DNA from 2 places in the Isoptericola hypogeus genome. Region 2 is predicted to be linked to the other one. Evidence: predicted binding sites of a transcription regulator. Region 2 holds the regulator's gene; the other holds the start of a gene.

Region 1 (9,171 bases), on a different contig from region 2:
GCTGTTCGACGCGGTTCTGGCCGAGGCGCGCGAGCACGGCGAGGTGGTCTCGACGCTCTATCCCACCGCGGCGGGGATCTACCGCGGCCTGGGCTACGAGGTCGTCGGCGCGTACGACGAGGTGCGGATCCCGATGTCCGCGCTCGCCGCGGTGCGGCCCGGCGGCGGGGTGCGCACCCGCCGGGCGACGGCCGCGGACGTCCCGGCGCTCCGGCGGGTGTACGACGCCTGGGCGGCCGCGCAGAACGGCCCGCTGACGCGCGCCGAGACCCCGTTCGAGATGCTCGCCGAGGAGATGGTCGGCCCCGACGCGGACTACACGGGCGTGAGCCTCGCCGTCGCGGGTGGGCCCGACGGCGATGACGGCGACCCCGGCGAACGGGTGCTCGGCTTCGCGAGCTGGTCGCGCGGGTCGGGCTACGACCGGACGACCGCGATCGAGGTGGACGACCTGGTCGCGCTCACGCCCGATGCCGCCCGGGCGCTGTGGCGGCTGCTCGGGACGTTCTCCGGGGTCGTCGGGGAGGTCGCGCTGTCCACGTCCGGCGGCTGGGCCGGCACCGACGTCGCCCGGATCGTCCTGCCCGACCACGCCGCCACCGTGACGTCCCGCCCGTACATGCTGCGGCTGCTGGACGTGCCCGGCGCCCTGGGCGCCGGGCGGCTCGCCCCCGTCACCGCCCGCGTGCCGTTCGCCGTCGCTGACGCTGCCGCCCCCGACCTCGAGGGCGCGTGGACGCTCGGGGTGGTCGGCAGGGTGGACCACGGCGAGGTGCGCGTGGTGCCGGACACCGGTCCCGGCGTCGGCGCGGGCGACCGCATGACGTTCACCTCGGCGGGGATCGCCCAGTCCTACGCGGGCGCGCAGTCGTGCGCCAACCTGCGCCTGGCGGGCCACCTCACGGGGCCGACCGACCACGACGACACCTGGGACGCCCTGTGGGGCGGCCGGCAGGTGCACGTCCGCGACTACTTCTGAACCGACCGCGGGGAGCGTCCGACCCCGCGCATTGCCACCATACCTAGAGGTAGGTATGGTGGCGGCATGACCACGACCACCGATGCGCGCGAGCGGCTCGTCGCGACGGCGCAGGAGCTCTTCGCCGCCCAGGGCGTCGGACCGACCAGCCCGCGGCAGGTGCTGGCGGCGTCCGGCGTCGGGCAAGGCAGCCTCTACCACCACTTCCCCACCAAGCACGACCTCGCCGTGGCGGCGGTCGGGGCCACCGTGGACGAGGCGCTCACCGCCGCCCGCCGCGACCTCGAGGCGGGCGGCCCCGCCCTGGAGCGCGTAATCGGGTACGTACGCCGGCCTCGCGAGGCGCTCGCCGGCTGCAAGGTCGGCCGGCTCACCAGCGACCAGGCCGTGATGGACGACGACGGGCTGCGGGACGTCGTCACCGCCTACTTCGTGCGGCTCCTCGACGCCGTCACGGCGACCCTGCGCGACGCCGGGCTGCCGGAGGCCGAGGCCCGCGACCGGGCGCACACCGCCGTCGCCGTCGTGCAGGGCGGGTACGTGCTGGCCCGCGCCACGGGCGACCCCGAGGCCATGCGCGCCGCGGTACGAGGGTTCGTCGCGATGCTGAAGGAGACACCATGACCCCCGCGAGCACGAGCTTCCGCGAGCGCCTGCGCGCGCTGCCGACCTTCCCGCCCGGCCTGCCGCCCTTCGGGATCGACCTGGACGACCTGCCGTCCGCGCCGGGCACGCCGCAGGACCTGTTCGCACGCTGGTTCGACGACGCCCTCGCCGCCGGCATCGGCGCCCCGCACGCCGCCGTCCTGTCGACCGCGGACGCCGAGGGCCGGGTGCACGCCCGCACCCTGGTGCTCAAGGACGTCACCGCCGCCGGCTGGTGGTTCGCCGGTCACGCCGCCAGCCCCAAGGGCCGCGACCTGGCGGCGAACCCGCACGCGTCGCTCACCGTCTTCTGGCGGGAGCTCGGTCGGCAGGTGCGGATCACGGGACGGGCCACGTCGGCGGGACCGGAGGCGGGCGCCGCGGACTTCCGGGCGCGCCCGGACGGATCGCGGGCCGCCGGGCTGGTGGGGCACCAGAGCGAGCCGCTCGGCTCGCGCGCGGAGTACTCGCGCGCGTTCGCCGACCGGCTCGAGGACGCGCGCGCCGACCCCGCCGCCGTCGCCCCGTCGTGGACGGCCTGGACGCTCGCGCCCACGGAGGTCGAGTTCTGGCAGGCGAGCGACGACAAGGGCCAGGCGCGCCTGCGCTACCGGCTCGAGAACACCACCTGGACCAAGGAGCTGCTGTGGCCGTGAGCATTCCCGACCTGACCCACGCGACCCGCGACGCCGACGCCGCGCTCGGAGCGCTGATCGACGCCGTGCGCCCGCTGCCCGCCGATGCCGGCTCGGCGCCGTCGTCGCTGCCCGGCTGGACGCTGGGCCATGTGCTCGCGCACGTGGCGAACGTCGCCGCGGCGCTCGCCCGCCAGGCGGAGTACGCCGCCCGGGGCGAGAAGGTCGCCCCGTACGACGGCGGCAAGGCCGGGCGCGACGCGGCGATCGAGGCGGGGTCCGTGCGCACGACGGCGGAGCACGTCGAGGCGTTGACCGCCGCTCGCGGGCGCCTCGCGGCGGCATGGCCGGACCCGGCCGACCGGGACGCCTGGTCCGCGCCCGTCGCCTACCGCGACGGCGTCCTGGCCGACGCGCTGCTCGCCTGGTGGCGCGAGGCCCGCATCCACGCCGTCGACGCGACGGCGGGCCTCGGCGACCGCGCGATCGGGTACGACTCGTGGGACGACGCGTTCCGCGCACACCTGCGCGACTTCCTCGCCGTCCGGCTGCCCGGTCCGCAGGACGGGGGCGACGCGGCGGCCGTCGAGCTCGTCGGCGACCCGCACGACGTGGCCGCGTGGCTCGCCGGCCGCGAGCCGAGAGGGGCGGTCTCGGCCGCCCGCGACGGGGTCGCGGTGCCGCTGCCCGAGCTCGGCCCGTGGCCGTCGGCGGCGGCCCCGACGCGCTGACCTGCGCCCTCGCCGAACTCCGGTGTGACCTGCGTCACTGCAGGTCAGGGCGTCGTGTGAGGTTGATCTCTTTCTTTGTGACAGTTTTCACGCGCGACGTAGCATGGCTACGTGACTTCGCCTGCTACGACTGCTGGGGCCCCCGCGCGGGCCGACGTCGACGTCGTCCTCATCGGCGGCGGGATCATGAGCGCCACGCTCGGCACGCTGCTCCAGCAGCTCGAGCCGAGCTGGTCGATCCGCATCTACGAGCGGCTCGACGACGTCGCCCAGGAATCCTCCAACCCGTGGAACAACGCGGGCACCGGGCACGCCGCGCTCTGCGAGCTCAACTACACGCCGGAGCGCAAGGACGGCTCGATCGACATCAGCAAGGCGGTGACGATCAACGAGCAGTTCGAGGTCTCGCGCGAGCTGTGGCAGCACCTCGTCGCCTCCGGGCGCCTCAAGGACGACTCGTTCCTGTCCCGCACCCCGCACATGACGTTCGTGCGCGGCGAGAAGAACGTCGACTACCTGCGCCGCCGCTACGAGGCGCTCGGCAAGCACCCCCTGTTCCGCGACCTCGAGTTCAGCACCGACCGGTCCGCCATCCAGCAGTGGGCCCCGCTGCTCACGCAGGACCGCGACCCGGACGAGGCGGTCGCCGCGACCCGCGCGACGTCCGGCACCGACGTCGACTTCGGCAACCTCACCCGCCAGATGATCGACGGCCTCGTCGGAGGCGGCGCGCAGCTGCGCACGGAGCACGAGATCACGAGCCTCAAGAAGACCAAGGACGGCCGCTGGCGGCTGCGGGTCAAGGACCGCTCGTGGAACGCCGACCGCCGCCACCACACCGTCACCGCGAAGTTCGTCTTCGTCGGCGCCGGCGGCGGCGCGCTCCCCCTGCTGCAGTCGGCGGGCATCCCCGAGATCAAGGGTTTCGGCGGCTTCCCCATCTCCGGCGAGTTCCTGCGCACCTCGAACCCCGAGGTCGTGGCCCGCCACCAGGCCAAGGTGTACGGCAAGGCCGACGTCGGCGCCCCGCCGATGTCCGTGCCGCACCTCGACACCCGCGTCATCGACGGCAAGCAGTACCTCATGTTCGGCCCGTACGCCGGGTTCAGCCCCAAGTACCTCAAGAAGGGCAAGTACCTGGGCCTGATCACGTCGCTGCGGCTGCACAACCTCACGTCGATGCTCGGTGCAGGCCTGAAGAACCTCGACCTCACCCAGTACCTGGTCGGCCAGCTCGCCGCCGCGCCGGAGACGAAGTTCCACGCGCTGCAGCAGTTCATGCCCACCGCGCACCCCAAGGACTGGGAGCGGATCACCGCCGGCCAGCGCGTCCAGGTGATCAAGCGCGACTCCGACGGCAAGGGCGTGCTCCAGTTCGGCACCGAGATCGTGGCCGCCTCCGACGGCACGATCGCCGGCCTGCTGGGCGCCTCCCCGGGCGCCTCGACCGCCGCGTCGGCGATGGTCGACGTGCTGGAGAAGTGCTTCCCGTTCCGGTTCACCAAGTGGCGTCCCGAGCTCGCCACCGTGATGCCGAGCCTGGACGGCGGCGTCCCCGCCGACGTCAGCGGCATCTCCTCCGCCGGGACCGCGGTCCCGGAGTCGGCGTTCGTCCACCCCGACGGCGTGCTCGACGCGGCGGTCTACGAGTCGCAGGCCGACTCGCGGGTCTGACGCCCCGACGTCAGAGCGCCTGGACGATCTTCTCGACCTGCTCCTTGGCGTCGCCGAACAGCATGGCCGTGTTCGCACGGAAGAACAGCGGGTTGCCCACGCCGGCGTAGCCGGTGGCGAGCGAGCGCTTGAACACCACGACGTCGCGCGCCTTCCACGCCTCGATCACCGGCATGCCCGCGATCGGCGAGGACGGGTCGTCCTGCGCGGCGGGGTTCACGGTGTCGTTCGCCCCGACGACGAGGACGACGTCCGTGCCGGGCAGGTCGGGGTTGACCTCGTCCATGCCGAGCACGATGTCGTAGGGCACCCGGGCCTCCGCGAGCAGCACGTTCATGTGTCCCGGCAGCCGCCCTGCCACGGGATGCACGCCGAACCGCACCACGGCGCCGTTCCCCCGCAGCCGCTCGACGAGGTCCGCGATCGGGTGCTGGGCCTTCGCCACCGCCATGCCGTAGCCCGGCACGACGACCACCGACCGGGCCGCGGTGAGCAGGTCGGCCACCGCCTCGGGCGACGTCTCGCGCACCTGCCCCTGCTCCGCGGTGACGCCCGGCGCCGTCCCGCCGCCGGTGCCGAAGCCGCCCAGCACGACCGACCAGAACGACCGGTTCATGGCGCGGCACATGAGGTAGCTGAGGATGGCGCCGGACGCGCCCACCAGCGCCCCGGTGACGATGAGCAGGTCGTTGCCCAGCGTGAACCCGGCCGCGGCGGCCGCCCAGCCCGAGTACGAGTTGAGCATCGACACGACGACCGGCATGTCCCCGCCACCGATCGCCGCGACCAGGTGCCAGCCCAGCGCGAGGGCGACGAGCGTCATCAGCACGAGCGGGACCGTCCCTGCCGCCACCCCGCCCGCCGCGACGAACCACGCGAGCAGGCCTCCGCAGGCGACGAGCGCGACCAGGTTGAGCAGGTTGCGGGCCGGCAGCGTCAGCGGCGCGGACGGCAACCGCCCGGACAGCTTGCCGAACGCGACCACCGAGCCGGTGAACGTCACCGCGCCGATGAGGACGCCGAGGAAGACCTCCACCCGGTGCACGGCGTCGGCCCCGCCCGCCCCCACGGGCTCGCCCAGGTACGACCCGTACCCGACGAGCACCGCCGCGAGCCCCACGAACGAGTGGAGCAGCGCGATGAGCTCCGGCATCTGCGTCATCTCGACGCGGCGGGCACGCCACGTGCCGACCGCCGCCCCCACGACCAGGACGAGGAGGATCAACCCCGCCGTCACCGGCCACGGGCGGGCCGAGCGCTCGAGGGCGAGCGCGATCGTCGCGGCGAGCGCCAGCCCCATGCCGAGCATGCCGAGCAGCGTCCCGCGCCGCGCGGACTCCTGGGCGGACAGCCCCGCCAGGGACAGGATGAACAGGATGCCTGCGACGACGTAGGCGGCCTGCACGACCGACGTGACGGTCATCGCCCGCCCCCGCTCCGCGAGGGCTCGTCCCGGTGGAACATGCCCAGCATCCGCCGGGTGACGAGGAACCCGCCGAAGACGTTCACACCCGCCAGTGCCGCCGCCACCACCGCGAGCGTCGTGACGACCGGCGACGGGTCGCCGATCTGCAGCAGCGCGCCGACCATGATGATCCCGCTGATGGCGTTGGTCTGAGCCATGAGCGGCGTGTGCAGGGCGTGCGTGACGTTCGAGATGACGTAGAAACCGACGACCACGGCGAGCGCGAACACCGTGTAGTGGCCGACCAGCTCCGGCGGCGACGCCGCGATCAGCAGGCCGGCGAGGACGCCGCCCAGCGCGGCCAGCACGACGCGACGCTGGCGGTGCCGCTGCGCCGAGGCCCTCGGGCCGACGGGCGGGGCGGCCTCGGGGGGCGGTTCCGTCGGGGCCGCCGAGACCTGCACGGGCGGGGGCGGCCACAGCACCTGCCCGCCCGTGGTGACGGTCATGCCGCGGACCACCGGGTCGTCGAGGTCGAGCACCGGCCGCCCGTCCTGGCCGGGTGTGATCAGCGCGACGACGCCCGCCACGACCGTGCCGACGAGGCGCGAGGTGTGCTGCGGCAGCCGCGCGGGCAGGTCCGTGTACCCGAGGACGACCACGCCGCGTGCGGTGACCACGCGCTCCCCCGGCACCGTGAGCTCGCAGTTGCCGCCGCCCGACGCGGCGAGGTCGACGATCACCGAGCCGGGCTTCATCGCGTCGACCATCTCCCGCGTGACGGTGGTGGGCGCCGTGCCGCGCACCAGCGCCGTCGTGACGACGACGTCGGCCCGCGCCGTCTGCTCGGCGTAGGTCCGCAGCGCCGCCGCCTCCTGGTCGGTCGTGAGGGCACTCGCGTAGCCGTCCGCGCTGACCTGCTGCGTCGCGTCCGCGGCGCGCACGACCCGGGCCCCGAGCGACTCGATCTGGTCGGCGGCCTCGGGCCGCACGTCGAAGGCGTGCACGTCGGCGCCGAGGCTGGCGGCGGTGCCGATCGCCGCGAGGCCGGCCACGCCGGCGCCGATGACGAAGACGCGCGCGGGCGGCGTCGTGCCCGCGGCCGTGACCTGCCCGGTGAACATGCCGCCGAACTCCTCGGCGGCCTCGACGATCGCGCGGTAGCCCGCCACGTTCGACAGGGCCGACAGCACGTCGAGCGACTGCGCCCGCGAGATGCGCGGCACGGCGTCGAGCGCGAGCGCCGTAACGCCGCGCGCGGCCAGGTCGGCGAGCAGCTCGGGATCGGTCGCGGGGGCGAGCTGCGCGACGAGCACCGCGCCGGGCCGCAGCAGGTCGAGCTCGGCGGGACCGGGCGCGTGCAGGGCCACGACGACGTCGGCCGACCACACGTCGTCCCGCCCGGCGACGCGCGCGCCGGCCGCGACGTACTCGTGGGCACCGAGCCGGGCGCCGTCGCCCGCACCGGGCTCGACGAGGACGTCGTACCCGAGCTCGGTGAGCCGACGAGCCGCGTCGGGGGTGACGGCGACGATCCGGTGGTCCTCGCCGGTGGTGCGGGGGACGCCGAGACGCATCGGTGCCTCCGTCAGCGTGCCGTGTTGTCGACCAGGCTGCGGAGCGCTCCCCACGCCGTCCAGCGGTCCACGTCGATGCGCGCGGTGACGCGGGGGCGGTCCCGGACGGGGTAGGCGTGGCCGGTGTAGTGCCGGGCGATCAGGTCCGTGTCCGAGAGATCGGCGTCGTCGCGCAGCTCCACCACCCGGCCGAGCAGCGTGACGTGCGTGTACCAGTCGTCGTCGAGGACGGTGAGGCTCACCTGCGGGTTGCCACGCAGGTGCTCCAGCCGCTTGCGGCCCGCCTCGAGATTGACCAGCAGATGCCCGCCGGTCGGCGAGTCGTCGTCCTCCCACACGAACCAGGTGGCCGCGGTGACCGGGCTCCCGTCGGGCCGGACGACGGCCATCACGGCGGGTTGCGCACGGCGGACGAGGTCGAGGGCGGTGGTCGGCAGCGGCGGACGGGGCACGAGGTCTCCTCGGGTCGGACGGGCGGCGGCGGCCGTGGACGTGCCCCGACGCTACCGCGCGGGCACGCGAGCGCGCTCGCCGTTCGTCGGTAGGCGTTCGCCGTGGCCGCGACGAGGTGCCAACCTGCCCGCCGCGCCGTCTGAGGAGTGGTTCACCTGGCCCGATGACGACCCCGTGCGAGCGGCCGGTAGGCTAGCCTGAAACGTGCTGGAACCGGTTCCAGCCCTGTCGTCGTCGAGCTCGGGGGTGCGCATGGTCACGCTGCGCGAGGTCGCGCGCGCCGCGGGCGTGTCGCCGGCCACGGCGTCCCGCGCGCTGACCGACGCCCCGCACGTCTCCGCCGCCAACCGCGAGCAGGTGGCCCGGGCGGCCGCGTCGCTCGGCTACCGCCCGCACCCGGCGGCCCGCGCCCTGACGACGGGCACCACCGCCACCGTGGGTCTCGTGGTGCCCGACCTGGCCAACCCGTTCTTCGCCGCCGTCGCCAAGGGGGTGCAGGCGCGCGCCCGGGAGACCGGCCGCGAGGTGCTGGTGGCCGACACGGACGAGGACGCGACGCTCGAGCAGGACGTCGTCGCCCGGCTCGGCAACCGGGTGGACGGCCTCGTGCTCTGTTCGCCACGGATGCCGGCCGAGACGCTCGGCTCGGTGATCAGCGAAGCGCTCGCCGCCGACGGCCGGGTCGCGCTGGTCAACCGCGAGGCGCCCGGCGCGCCCTCGGTGTCCTTCGACATCGCCGACGGCGTGCGGCAGGCGGTGGACCACCTCCGCGCCCTCGGCCACGAGACCGTCGCCTACGCGGGCGGCCCCCGGACGTCCTGGTCGGACGCCGAGCGGCGGACGGCGCTCGGCGCCGCCGCCGGCGGCGCGGTCCTCGACCTCGGGAGCTTCCGCCCCACGCACGGCGGGGGCGTGCAGGCGGCCGACCTGGCCCTCGCGGCCGGGGCGACCGCCGTGCTGTGCTTCAACGACCTGGTGGCGCTCGGCGTCCTCGCGCGCCTGCACGCCCGCGGCGTGCGGGCACCTGACGACGTCTCCGTCGTCGGCTTCGACGACGTCGCCACGGCGGCCC
Region 2 (9,171 bases):
CGTGACGCAGACGGCCGACGTCGCGGTGAACAGCGCGTCCACGATCGACGCGCTCCGGCCGGACGCCGTCGCCCACGGCGGGAGGAGCAGCAGCGTGAACAGGGTGATGACGGCCGCGAAGACCGTCATCGCCAGGCGGGCCGGGTACTCGCGCGCGGCCCGGTCCACCCAGCCGCGCAGCGCGAGCATGCGGCCGCCCCACGTCGTCGCCACGCGCCCCCCTCTCGACCTCGTCGATCGACCGTCCTTCGCCCGCGACGCGGCCCGTCTCGGCGACGGACCGCGCGGCCCCAGCCTGCCACGCCGTGGGCTACGGTGACGGGATGCGCGTCGCCCGGCTGCTGTGGAGCCCCGAGCTCCTGCGCTACGACTTCGGCCCCGGGCACCCGATGGCCCCCGCCCGGCTCGACCTCACGATGCGGCTGGTCCGCGAGCTCGGGCTGCTCGAGGCGCCCACCCTGGAGGTGGGCGACGTCGTCCCCGCCCCCGACGCCGTCGTGCAGACCGTGCACGACGCCGAGTACGTCGCCGCCGTGCGGCGCGCGGCTGCCACCGGACAGCCCGACCCCGCGCGCGGCCTCGGCACCGAGGACGACCCGGTGTTCGCCACCATGCACGAGGCCGGTGCCCGGCTGGTCGCGGCGTCGGTGGACGCCGCCGAGTCGGTGTGGTCCGGTCGGGTCGCGCACGGGGTGAACGTCGCCGGCGGGATGCACCACGCCCACCGCGGCGCGGCGTCGGGCTTCTGCATCTACAACGACGCCGCCGCGGCCGTGCAGCGGCTCCTGGACCTCGGCGCCGAGCGGGTGGCGTACGTCGACCTGGACGCCCACCACGGCGACGGGGTCGAGGCGATCTTCTGGGACGACCCGCGGGTGCTCACCGTCTCCCTGCACCAGGACGGGCACACCCTGTTCCCCGGCACCGGGAACCCCGGCGACACGGGCGGGACGGCGGCCCAGGGCACGGCCGTGAACGTCGCGCTGCCGCCGCGCACCGACGGCTCGCGCTGGCTGCGTGCGTTCGACGCCGTCGTGCCGGCCGTGGTGCGCGAGTTCCGCCCGCAGGCGATCGTCTCGCAGCACGGCTGCGACGCGCACGGCAACGACCCGCTCACCGACCTGGACGTGAGCGTCGACGCGCAGCGCACCGCCGCCCGCTGGGTGCACGACCTGGCTCACGAGGTCGCCGTCGGCCGCTGGGTCGCCCTCGGGGGCGGCGGGTACGCGGTGGTCGACGTCGTGCCGCTGGTGTGGGCGAGCCTCGTCGCGGAGGCGGCGCACGTCCCGCTGCCGCCTGGGCTCGAGCTGCCGGAGTCGTGGCGGCGGGAGGTCGAGGAGCTGTCCGGCCTCGACCCCGCGGAACGGCTCGGCGGGAGAGAGGTCGCGTGGCGCCCGTGGTCCGACGGCTACGACCCGTCCGACGACGTCGACCGCGCGATCCTCGCCACCCGTCGGCACGTCTTCCCCACCTGGGGCCTGGACCCCTACCGCGACTAGCTGCTCGCCTTGTGCGGCCCGGCCGGGAGGTGCCGCCGGGAGTTCGCCACCACGACGACGACGGAGACGGCGCCGAGCACGAGCAGGACGCCGAACAGCGCGGCCGTGCTGAACGGCGGAGTGACCGCCGCCATCAGCGCGGGCAGCAGGAACCCCGCGTACGCGACGGCGTAGAACACGCCGGTCAGGCCGGCCAGCTCGCGCGGGCCGGCGATGCGCTGCACCTCCAGCAGGCCGGACGAGAGCCCGACGCCGATGCCCGCGCCCGCGACCGCGGCGGCGGCGACGCCCCACCACAGGGAGCCGGCGGTGACGGCGGCGCCGACCGCCGCCACGGCGAGGGTGAGGACGACGACGGCCACCATGAGCCCCCGCGCGCTGTCGACGGCGTCGAGCCGCTTGGCGGCGGGCTGGACCACGGCGGCGACGCCCAGCGCGACCACGGTCAGGAGCGTGGCGTAGGCGACGCCCAGGTCGCCCGTCTGCTCTCGCAGCAGCACGGGCGCGTACCCGTAGGAGAGCGCCGCGGCGGCGAAGATCCAGGGCGCGACGACCAGCACCACCCGGGTGAACCGTCGGTGCCCCGCGGCCGGGAAGCGCAGCCGGGCGCGGAGCGGTCCGGGCACGCCCCCGCCCGTGCTCGTCTCCTGGACGCGCCGCACGAGGACGACGAACGGCGCGGTCACCACCAGGTGCACCAGGTACGGCAGCACCTCCGGCCACGGGCCCCACTGCGCCAGCGACCCGGCGACGAGCGCTCCCACCCCGGACCCGAGCGTGAAGGCCAGCGACGCCCGGCGCGCCCCGGAGCCGGCATCGGCGGACCGGTCGAACGGCACCTGGGACAGCTCCTTCAACCAGCTCGTGCCCACCGCCATCGCGGTGCCCACCGTGACTCCCGACAGCAACCGCCCGAGGAAGATCGGCACCGGGCCGAGCGCGCCGACGCCGCCGAGGGCGAGGACGGCGCTCGCGGCCATGGCGAGCAGGGTGCCGGCGAACATCACGGGCCGCCGGCCGTGTCGGTCGGACAGCGCGCCCGCCACCAGCAACGCCGGCGCGAGCCCCAGCACGTAGACCCCGAGGAACGCGTTGACGGTCGCGTCGCCGTAGCCGCGCACGTCCTCGTACATCAGCAGCATGGGGCTGAACTGGTTGCCGGCCCAGGAGCACACGAAGAGGGCGCCGAAGACGCCCTTCCAGCCGGCCGCGGAGGCCGGCATCACAGGATCCCGCGGTGGCGGCGCACATGCTCGCCCACGAGGCGGCAGAACTCCTCGACGTCGCCGCGCTCGGCGGCGGCGAGCATCGCCTCGTGGTCCCCCAGCGACGCCGCGACCTCCTGCGGCCCGACGTGCAGCAGCTGGCTGCGCAGGCGCTGCTGCCGGTCGCGCAGCAGGTCGTGGAACTGCAGGGCGGCCTGGTTGCGGGAGGCCCGCACGAGGATCGTGTGGAACGCGCCGTCCGCCGCCGCGAACGCGTCGACGTCGCCGGAGACCGCCGCCTCGCGCTGTACGCGCAGGTTCTCCCGCATGGCGTCGATCACGTCCGCGGGCGGGGCGCCGTGCGCCAGGGCGCGTCGCGCGGTGGAGGTCTCGATCGCCTCGCGCATCTCCAGCACGTCCCGGGCCTCGTCGGGAGCCATGGGCACGACGGCAGCGCCCCGGCGGGAGGCCACGACGAGGAGGCGCTCGGCGTCCAGGCGGAGGAAGGCCTCGTGCACCGGGGTGCGGCTGATGCCCAGCTCGGCGGCCACCACGCCCTCCGACAGGAGCTCTCCGCCCGGGATCTCGCCGGAGAGGATCTTGGCCTTGGTGTGCTGGTAGGCGCGGTCGGCGGCGCCGGGCGGAGTCGTCATCGCTCCGGACCGTAGGTTGCATGCAAGGTTGAGTGCAACTCGTTCCCGGGCGGTTCGGCGCGGTCGGGGAGCGTCCCCGTCGGGCCCGCGTTCGGGGCCACGGGATGCATCGGGTACGCTGAGGGACGGACTTTTCCGTGTTGGTCGGCTGCACCTGGTCACAGGGCTCGAGGGACCAACCGTGCTCCACCATCCGACCAGCATTGTGAGGACCTCATGGGCTCCGTCATCAAGAAGCGCCGCAAGCGCATGGCGAAGAAGAAGCACCGCAAGCTGCTTCGCAAGACGCGTCACCAGCGCCGCAACAAGAAGTGACGCCGCGCCCGCTCACTGAGCGGGCCGCACGCATCGAGCCCGGACCCTCTCCCGAGGGTGCCGGGCTCGTCGCGTTCCACCGGCGGTCGAGCTTGTCGAGACCTGGTTTCGACAGGCTCAACCAGCGACAGGCTCAGCGGCCGCGCAGCCGCCGGCTGATGGTGCGCAGCACGAGCCCGGCCACCCACGCGGCGCCCGCCCAGGACGCCGTCTTCATGCCCCGGCCGGCCACCCGCTGGCTGCGGCCGCGGAACTCCCGGATCGGCCAGCCGACGTCCTTGGCGTGCCGGCGCAGCCTGGCGTCGGGGTTGATCGGGCAGGGGTGCCCGACCGAGCGCATCATCGGCAGGTCGTTGAGGGAGTCGCCGTACGCGTACGACGCGGACAGGTCGATGCCCTCGCGCTCGGCCAGCTCGCGCACCGCGGCTCCCTTGGACTCGCCGTGCATGAGGTCGCCGACCAGCCGCCCGGTGTAGAAGCCGCCCGAGTGCTCCGCGATCGTGCCGAGGCAGCCGGTGGCGCCGAGCCTGCGGGCGATGAGCCCGCCGACCTCCACCGGCGTCGCCGTGACCAGCCAGACCTGGTCGCCCGCGGCGAGGTGCTCGTCGAGCAGGCGCTTGGTGCCCGGGAAGATCCGCAGCTCCAGGACGGTGTCGTAGACCTCCTCGCCGACGGCGGTGATCTCGGCCACCGAGCGCCCCGCGATGAGCGAGAGCGCCTTGCTGCGCACGGACTCGATCTGGGAGCGCGACTCGCCGAACGCGAGGTACTTCGCCTGGATGAGCGCGAACCGCACCAGGTCGCCGGTGCCGAAGAACCGCCGCTGGTAGAGGGCCCGGGCGAGGTGGAACGCGCTGGCGCCGCGGATGATCGTGTTGTCCACGTCGAAGAACGCTGCGGCCCGGACCGGCGGTCGAGGAGACTCGGCGGGCGACGGCATGCGGTCCACTGTATCGGCGCAGATACGCTGTGCTCGTGAGCAGGCCGCCAGGATCCGTCGACGCACCTCGTGTCGTCCTGTACACCCGGCCCGGATGCCATCTGTGCGACGACGCGCGGGCGGTCGTGGTCGAGGTGTGCGAGGCGGCGGGGGAGGCGTGGCGCGAGGTCGACATCGAGGTCGGCGACGCGGCGCGCGGTGGGTCGGACGGCGCGTCGGGCGGCGCGGCAGCCTCCGGGACGGACCTGGTGGCGAAGTACGGGGACTACGTGCCCGTCGTCGAGGTCGACGGCGTGCAGCAGGGCTTCTGGCGGGTGGACGGCGCGCGGCTCGCGCGGCGGCTGGCCGCCTAGCCCGGGGAGGGAATCGGACGTGATCGAGCTCGGTGAGGCGACGGTGCCGGCCGCGACGGTGGCGCGGCTGCCCTACTACCTGCGCGCCCTGCGCGACCTGGCGGACGCGGGGGTGACGACGACGTCCTCCTCGGAGCTGGCGGAGCGTTCCGGCGTCGGGTCGGCACAGCTGCGCAAGGACCTGTCGTACCTGGGGTCCTTCGGCACCCGCGGGGTCGGCTACGACGTGCAGTCGCTCGCGTCGTACATCGCCGCGGCGCTGGGGCTGGGGTCGGAGCACAAGCTCGCGATCGTCGGCATCGGCAACCTCGGCCACGCGCTGGCGAACTACTCCGGGTATGCGGCGCGCGGCTTCCAGGTGGCGGCGCTGCTCGACGCCGACCCGCAGGTCGTGGGGCGCACCGCGGCCGGCATCGTCGTCGAGCACGTGGACGCGTTGGAGCAGGTGCTCGCGCGGTGCGGCATCTCGATGGTGGTGCTCGCCACCCCGGGGCCGGTCGCGCAGGGCCTCGCGGAGCGGGTCGTCGCGTGCGGGGTGCGCGAGATCCTGTCGTTCGCGCCGGTGGCGCTGCAGCTGCCCGACGACGTCGTCGTGCGCTCCGTCGACGTGGCCGGCGAGCTGCAGATCCTCGCGTTCCACGCCGCCGCGCGCGCGGCCACGGACGGCTCGCCGGCCTCGCCGAGATAGGCAAGACGCTGTCGGTCGAGCCCGTCGAGACCAGGGGAGGGTCTCGACGGGCTCGACCGACGAGGGCGGTCCAGGGTCAGGCCTGCTTGATCGCCGAGACGTCGAGGGCGATCTTGACCTTGTCGCCCACCAGGACGCCGCCGGTCTCGAGGGCGGCGTTCCAGGTCAGGCCGTAGTCCTTGCGGGAGATCTCCAGCTCGGTCTCGAAGCCGGCGCGGGCGTTGCCGAACGGGTCGGTCGCGGTGCCGGCGAACTCGGTGGGGAGCTCGATGTCGTTCGTCACGCCGTTGATCGTGAGGGCGCCGTGGATGGTGTAGTCGTCCCCGTCGAACGAGATGCCCTTGGAGGCGAACGACCAGACCGGCTTCTCCTCGGCGTGCCAGAAGTCCGCGCTCTTGAGGTGCCCGTCGCGGTTCTCGTCACCGGTGCTCACGGACGCCGCGTCGAGCTCGGCGGTCACCGAGGACGACTCGAGGTCGTCGCCGACGACGATCGTGCCGGCGGTGATGGCGATCGTGCCGCGGACCTTCGCGATGCCCGCGTGGCGGACGGAGAAGGAGGCGGTGGAGTGCGCGGCGTCGATGGCGTAGGTACCGGCGGTGAGGCCTGCGGGAAGCGCGGTCATGGGTTCTCCTCGGTGTGGGGCGAGCGGGCTGGCGCGACCAAGATAGTTGAGCCCTCAACTATCGCGGTCGTGAGGCGTCAACACCCGGGTCTCGTAACCTATTCCCGTGGGTGCGGTCACGAGTGTGCGGGACGACGACGGGGGCTCGATGGATCACGACGCGGTGCGTTGGCTTGACGAGGACCAGCAGTGGGCGTGGCGCCGTTTCCTCGAGGGCACGTCGCGCTTCTTCGAGGCGCTCGGGGACGCGCACGACGAGGGCCTGCCCGTGACGCTCGGCGAGTACCACCTGCTGGTGCAGCTCTCCGAGGCGCCTGAACGCGCGCTGCGCATGTCGGCCCTGGCCGACTTCCTCGCCCTCTCGCGCAGCCGGCTCACGCACACCGTGGACCGGATGGAGAAGCGGGGACTCGTCACGCGGGAGCCGGTGCCCGGCGACCGCCGCGGCGTGCGCTGCGTGATGACCGACGCCGGGTACGACGCGCTCGTCGCCGCGGCGCCCGGGCATGTCACCGCCGTCCGGCGCCTGCTCGTCGACGTGCTCGACGCCGACGAGATGACCACCCTGGGCCGTGCGATGTCCAAGGTCGCGCACGCGGCGAAGGGCGCCGAGTAGCCCGCTGTCGTCCGCCCGCCGGGCCGGCCTGCCGCGCCGCGTGAACCTCGTCACCCCGGGGCCGGAGGCCCGCTGAGCGGGACCTGGGCGCTCCGGCCGTCTGGGACACTGGGAGCCATGGCCACCACCACCGTCCATCTCCTGCGGCACGGCGAGGTCCACAACCCGGACAGGGTGCTCTACGGGCGCATCCCCGGGTACCGGCTGTCCGAGCGCGGCCAGGCGATGGCCCGCCGGGTCGCCGAGCACCTGTCGACCGCGGGCCGCGACGTCGTCGGCGTCGTCGCCTCGCCGCTGCAGCGTGCCCAGGAGACCGCGGCCCCCGTCGCCGGGGCGTTCGGCCTGGAGCTGGCCACGGACGACCGGCTGGTCGAGGCCGGCAACCACTTCGAGGGCACCACGATCGGGTCGAACCCCGGCCAGCTCGCCCACCCCCGGTACTGGCGGTACCTGTGGAACCCGGTCCGGCCGTCCTGGGGCGAGGCCTACGCCGACCAGGTGACCCGGATGCGCGCCGCCGTCGACGACGCCCGCCGCGCGTACGCGGGTCACGAGGTCGTGCTGGTCAGCCACCAGCTCCCCGTCTGGATGGCACGCCGCTCCTTCGAGGGCCGGTCGCTGGCGCACGACCCGCGCCGCCGCGAGTGCGCGCTGGCGTCGCTCACCTCGCTGCGCTTCGACGACGACCGGTTCGTCGGCCTGCACTACACCGAGCCGGCCGCGGCGCTGCTCGCCGGCGCCGACCCCGTCCCGGGGGCATGATGCGCGTCGCCCGCCCCGCCGTCCCCCGTGGGGCTCCCGTTCGTCGTGCCGCCGCCACCGCGCTCGCCGCCGTCGTGACCGCGGGGCTGCTCGCGGCGTGCGGCGCCGAGGACTCCGGCGCGGACGTCGTCGGCCAGGGCTTCGTCTCGGGCGACGGGTCCGTCAAGCAGTGGGACGCGTCCGACCGCGAGGACCCGGTGACCGTCGAGGGCACCACCTTCGAGGGCGACGACGTGAGCAGCGCCGACTGGCTCGGCGACGTCGTCGTCGTCAACACCTGGTACGCCGGCTGCGCGCCGTGCCGCGCCGAGGCGCCGGACCTCGTGGACCTGGCGAACCAGCGCGAGGCCGACGGCGTGCGGGTGCTCGGCATCAACACCGAGGACGAGGCCGGCGCCGCCGAGGCGTTCCAGCGCACCTTCGAGGTGCCGTACCCCTCGATCGAGGACCGCAGCGGCGAGGTCGTGGCCAAGCTGTCGGGCGTCGTGCCGCTGCAGGCGGTGCCCTCCACCGTCGTGCTGGACGGCGAGGGTCGCGTCGCGGCGCGCGTCATCGGCCAGGCCGACGGCTCCACGTTGGAGGCGATCGTCGACGAGCTCCTCGCCGAGGATGACGGAGCTGCAGCGGAGGGTGAGGGCCGAGGAACGAGGCACTCGCCCGCAGCGGAGGCGCAGGCATCCTCGGCAATCGGCGCCGAGGGCGGCGGCGACGGCGGCGCGGAGGACGCCTGATGGGTGAGGCCTTCGCGACCACGGCGTTCAGCGGCTCGATGCTGCTGGCGCTGCCGGTCGCGCTGATCGCCGGGCTGGTGTCGTTCGCGTCGCCGTGCGTGCTGCCGCTGGTGCCGGGATACGTCGGCTACGTGAGCGGCATGGCGGCCGCGTCCACCGGGCCCGCGTCCGGGACGGGCGGCGCGCCGCGCGTGGCGCCCGGCCGCCGGCGGGTCGTCGTCGGGGTGGGCCTGTTCGTGCTCGGCTTCACGGCGGTGTTCGTCGCCCTGATGGCGGCGGCCGGCGCGCTGGGGTCCTACCTCGTGCGGTGGGAGGACGTCATCATGCGCGTCCTCGGCGTCGTCGTCATCCTCATGGGCCTCGGTTTCCTCGGCGCCGTGCCGTTCCTGCAGCGCGAGCGCCGGCTGCACCTCAGCCCCCGGGCAGGGATGTGGGGCGCGCCGCTGCTCGGCGTCGTGTTCGGGCTGGGCTGGACGCCGTGCATCGGCCCCACCCTCGCGGCCGTCCAGACGCTCGCGCTCGACGAGGCCTCGGCCGCGCGCGGCCTGGTGCTGGGCGTCGCGTACTGCGTGGGGCTGGGCGTGCCCTTCCTGCTCGTCGCCCTCGGCCTGCAGTCCTCGCAGCGGATGCTGGGCTTCCTGCGCCGGCACCGCCTGGCGATCCAGCGCCTCGGCGGCGGGCTGCTCGTGCTGGTCGGCCTCGCGCTGGTCACGGGCCTGTGGTCCGCGTGGACCAGCCAGCTGCAGGGCTGGATCGGCGGATTCGGGACGGTGGTGTGATGAGC

The links. The regulator Rex, encoded in region 2, represses fermentation and respiration genes when NADH is low (regulators of the CRP and FNR family bind a similar motif). The targets are predictions, from matches to a motif close to CTTGTGAANNNNTTCACAAG.
Region 1: the regulator Rex is predicted to act here: its motif matches at 3,065-3,084, upstream of mqo (malate dehydrogenase (quinone)).

What each region holds. Positions count from the first base shown of each region.
Region 1 is NZ_BAAAPM010000009.1:45,590-54,760, reverse strand. It holds gene ABD254_RS18230 (GNAT family N-acetyltransferase) at 1-979, shown strand, start outside; gene ABD254_RS18225 (TetR/AcrR family transcriptional regulator) at 1,046-1,603, shown strand; gene ABD254_RS18220 (pyridoxine/pyridoxamine 5'-phosphate oxidase) at 1,600-2,280, shown strand; gene ABD254_RS18215 (maleylpyruvate isomerase family mycothiol-dependent enzyme) at 2,277-2,990, shown strand; gene mqo (malate dehydrogenase (quinone)) at 3,102-4,664, shown strand; gene pntB (Re/Si-specific NAD(P)(+) transhydrogenase subunit beta) at 4,675-6,087, opposite strand; gene ABD254_RS18200 (Re/Si-specific NAD(P)(+) transhydrogenase subunit alpha) at 6,084-7,646, opposite strand; gene ABD254_RS18195 (pyridoxamine 5'-phosphate oxidase family protein) at 7,658-8,098, opposite strand; gene ABD254_RS18190 (LacI family DNA-binding transcriptional regulator) at 8,304-9,171, shown strand, end outside.
Region 2 is NZ_BAAAPM010000003.1:671,888-681,058, reverse strand. It holds gene ABD254_RS05445 (TrkH family potassium uptake protein) at 1-189, opposite strand, end outside; gene ABD254_RS05440 (acetoin utilization protein AcuC) at 324-1,499, shown strand; gene ABD254_RS05435 (MFS transporter) at 1,496-2,722, opposite strand; gene ABD254_RS05430 (GntR family transcriptional regulator) at 2,722-3,357, opposite strand; gene ABD254_RS05425 (30S ribosomal protein bS22) at 3,574-3,672, shown strand; gene ABD254_RS05420 (HAD family hydrolase) at 3,806-4,612, opposite strand; gene ABD254_RS05415 (glutaredoxin family protein) at 4,648-4,965, shown strand; gene ABD254_RS05410 (redox-sensing transcriptional repressor Rex) at 4,985-5,653, shown strand; gene ABD254_RS05405 (YceI family protein) at 5,730-6,278, opposite strand; gene ABD254_RS05400 (MarR family winged helix-turn-helix transcriptional regulator) at 6,427-6,894, shown strand; gene ABD254_RS05395 (histidine phosphatase family protein) at 7,012-7,656, shown strand; gene ABD254_RS05390 (TlpA family protein disulfide reductase) at 7,656-8,387, shown strand; gene ABD254_RS05385 (cytochrome c biogenesis CcdA family protein) at 8,387-9,166, shown strand; gene resB (cytochrome c biogenesis protein ResB) at 9,166-9,171, shown strand, end outside.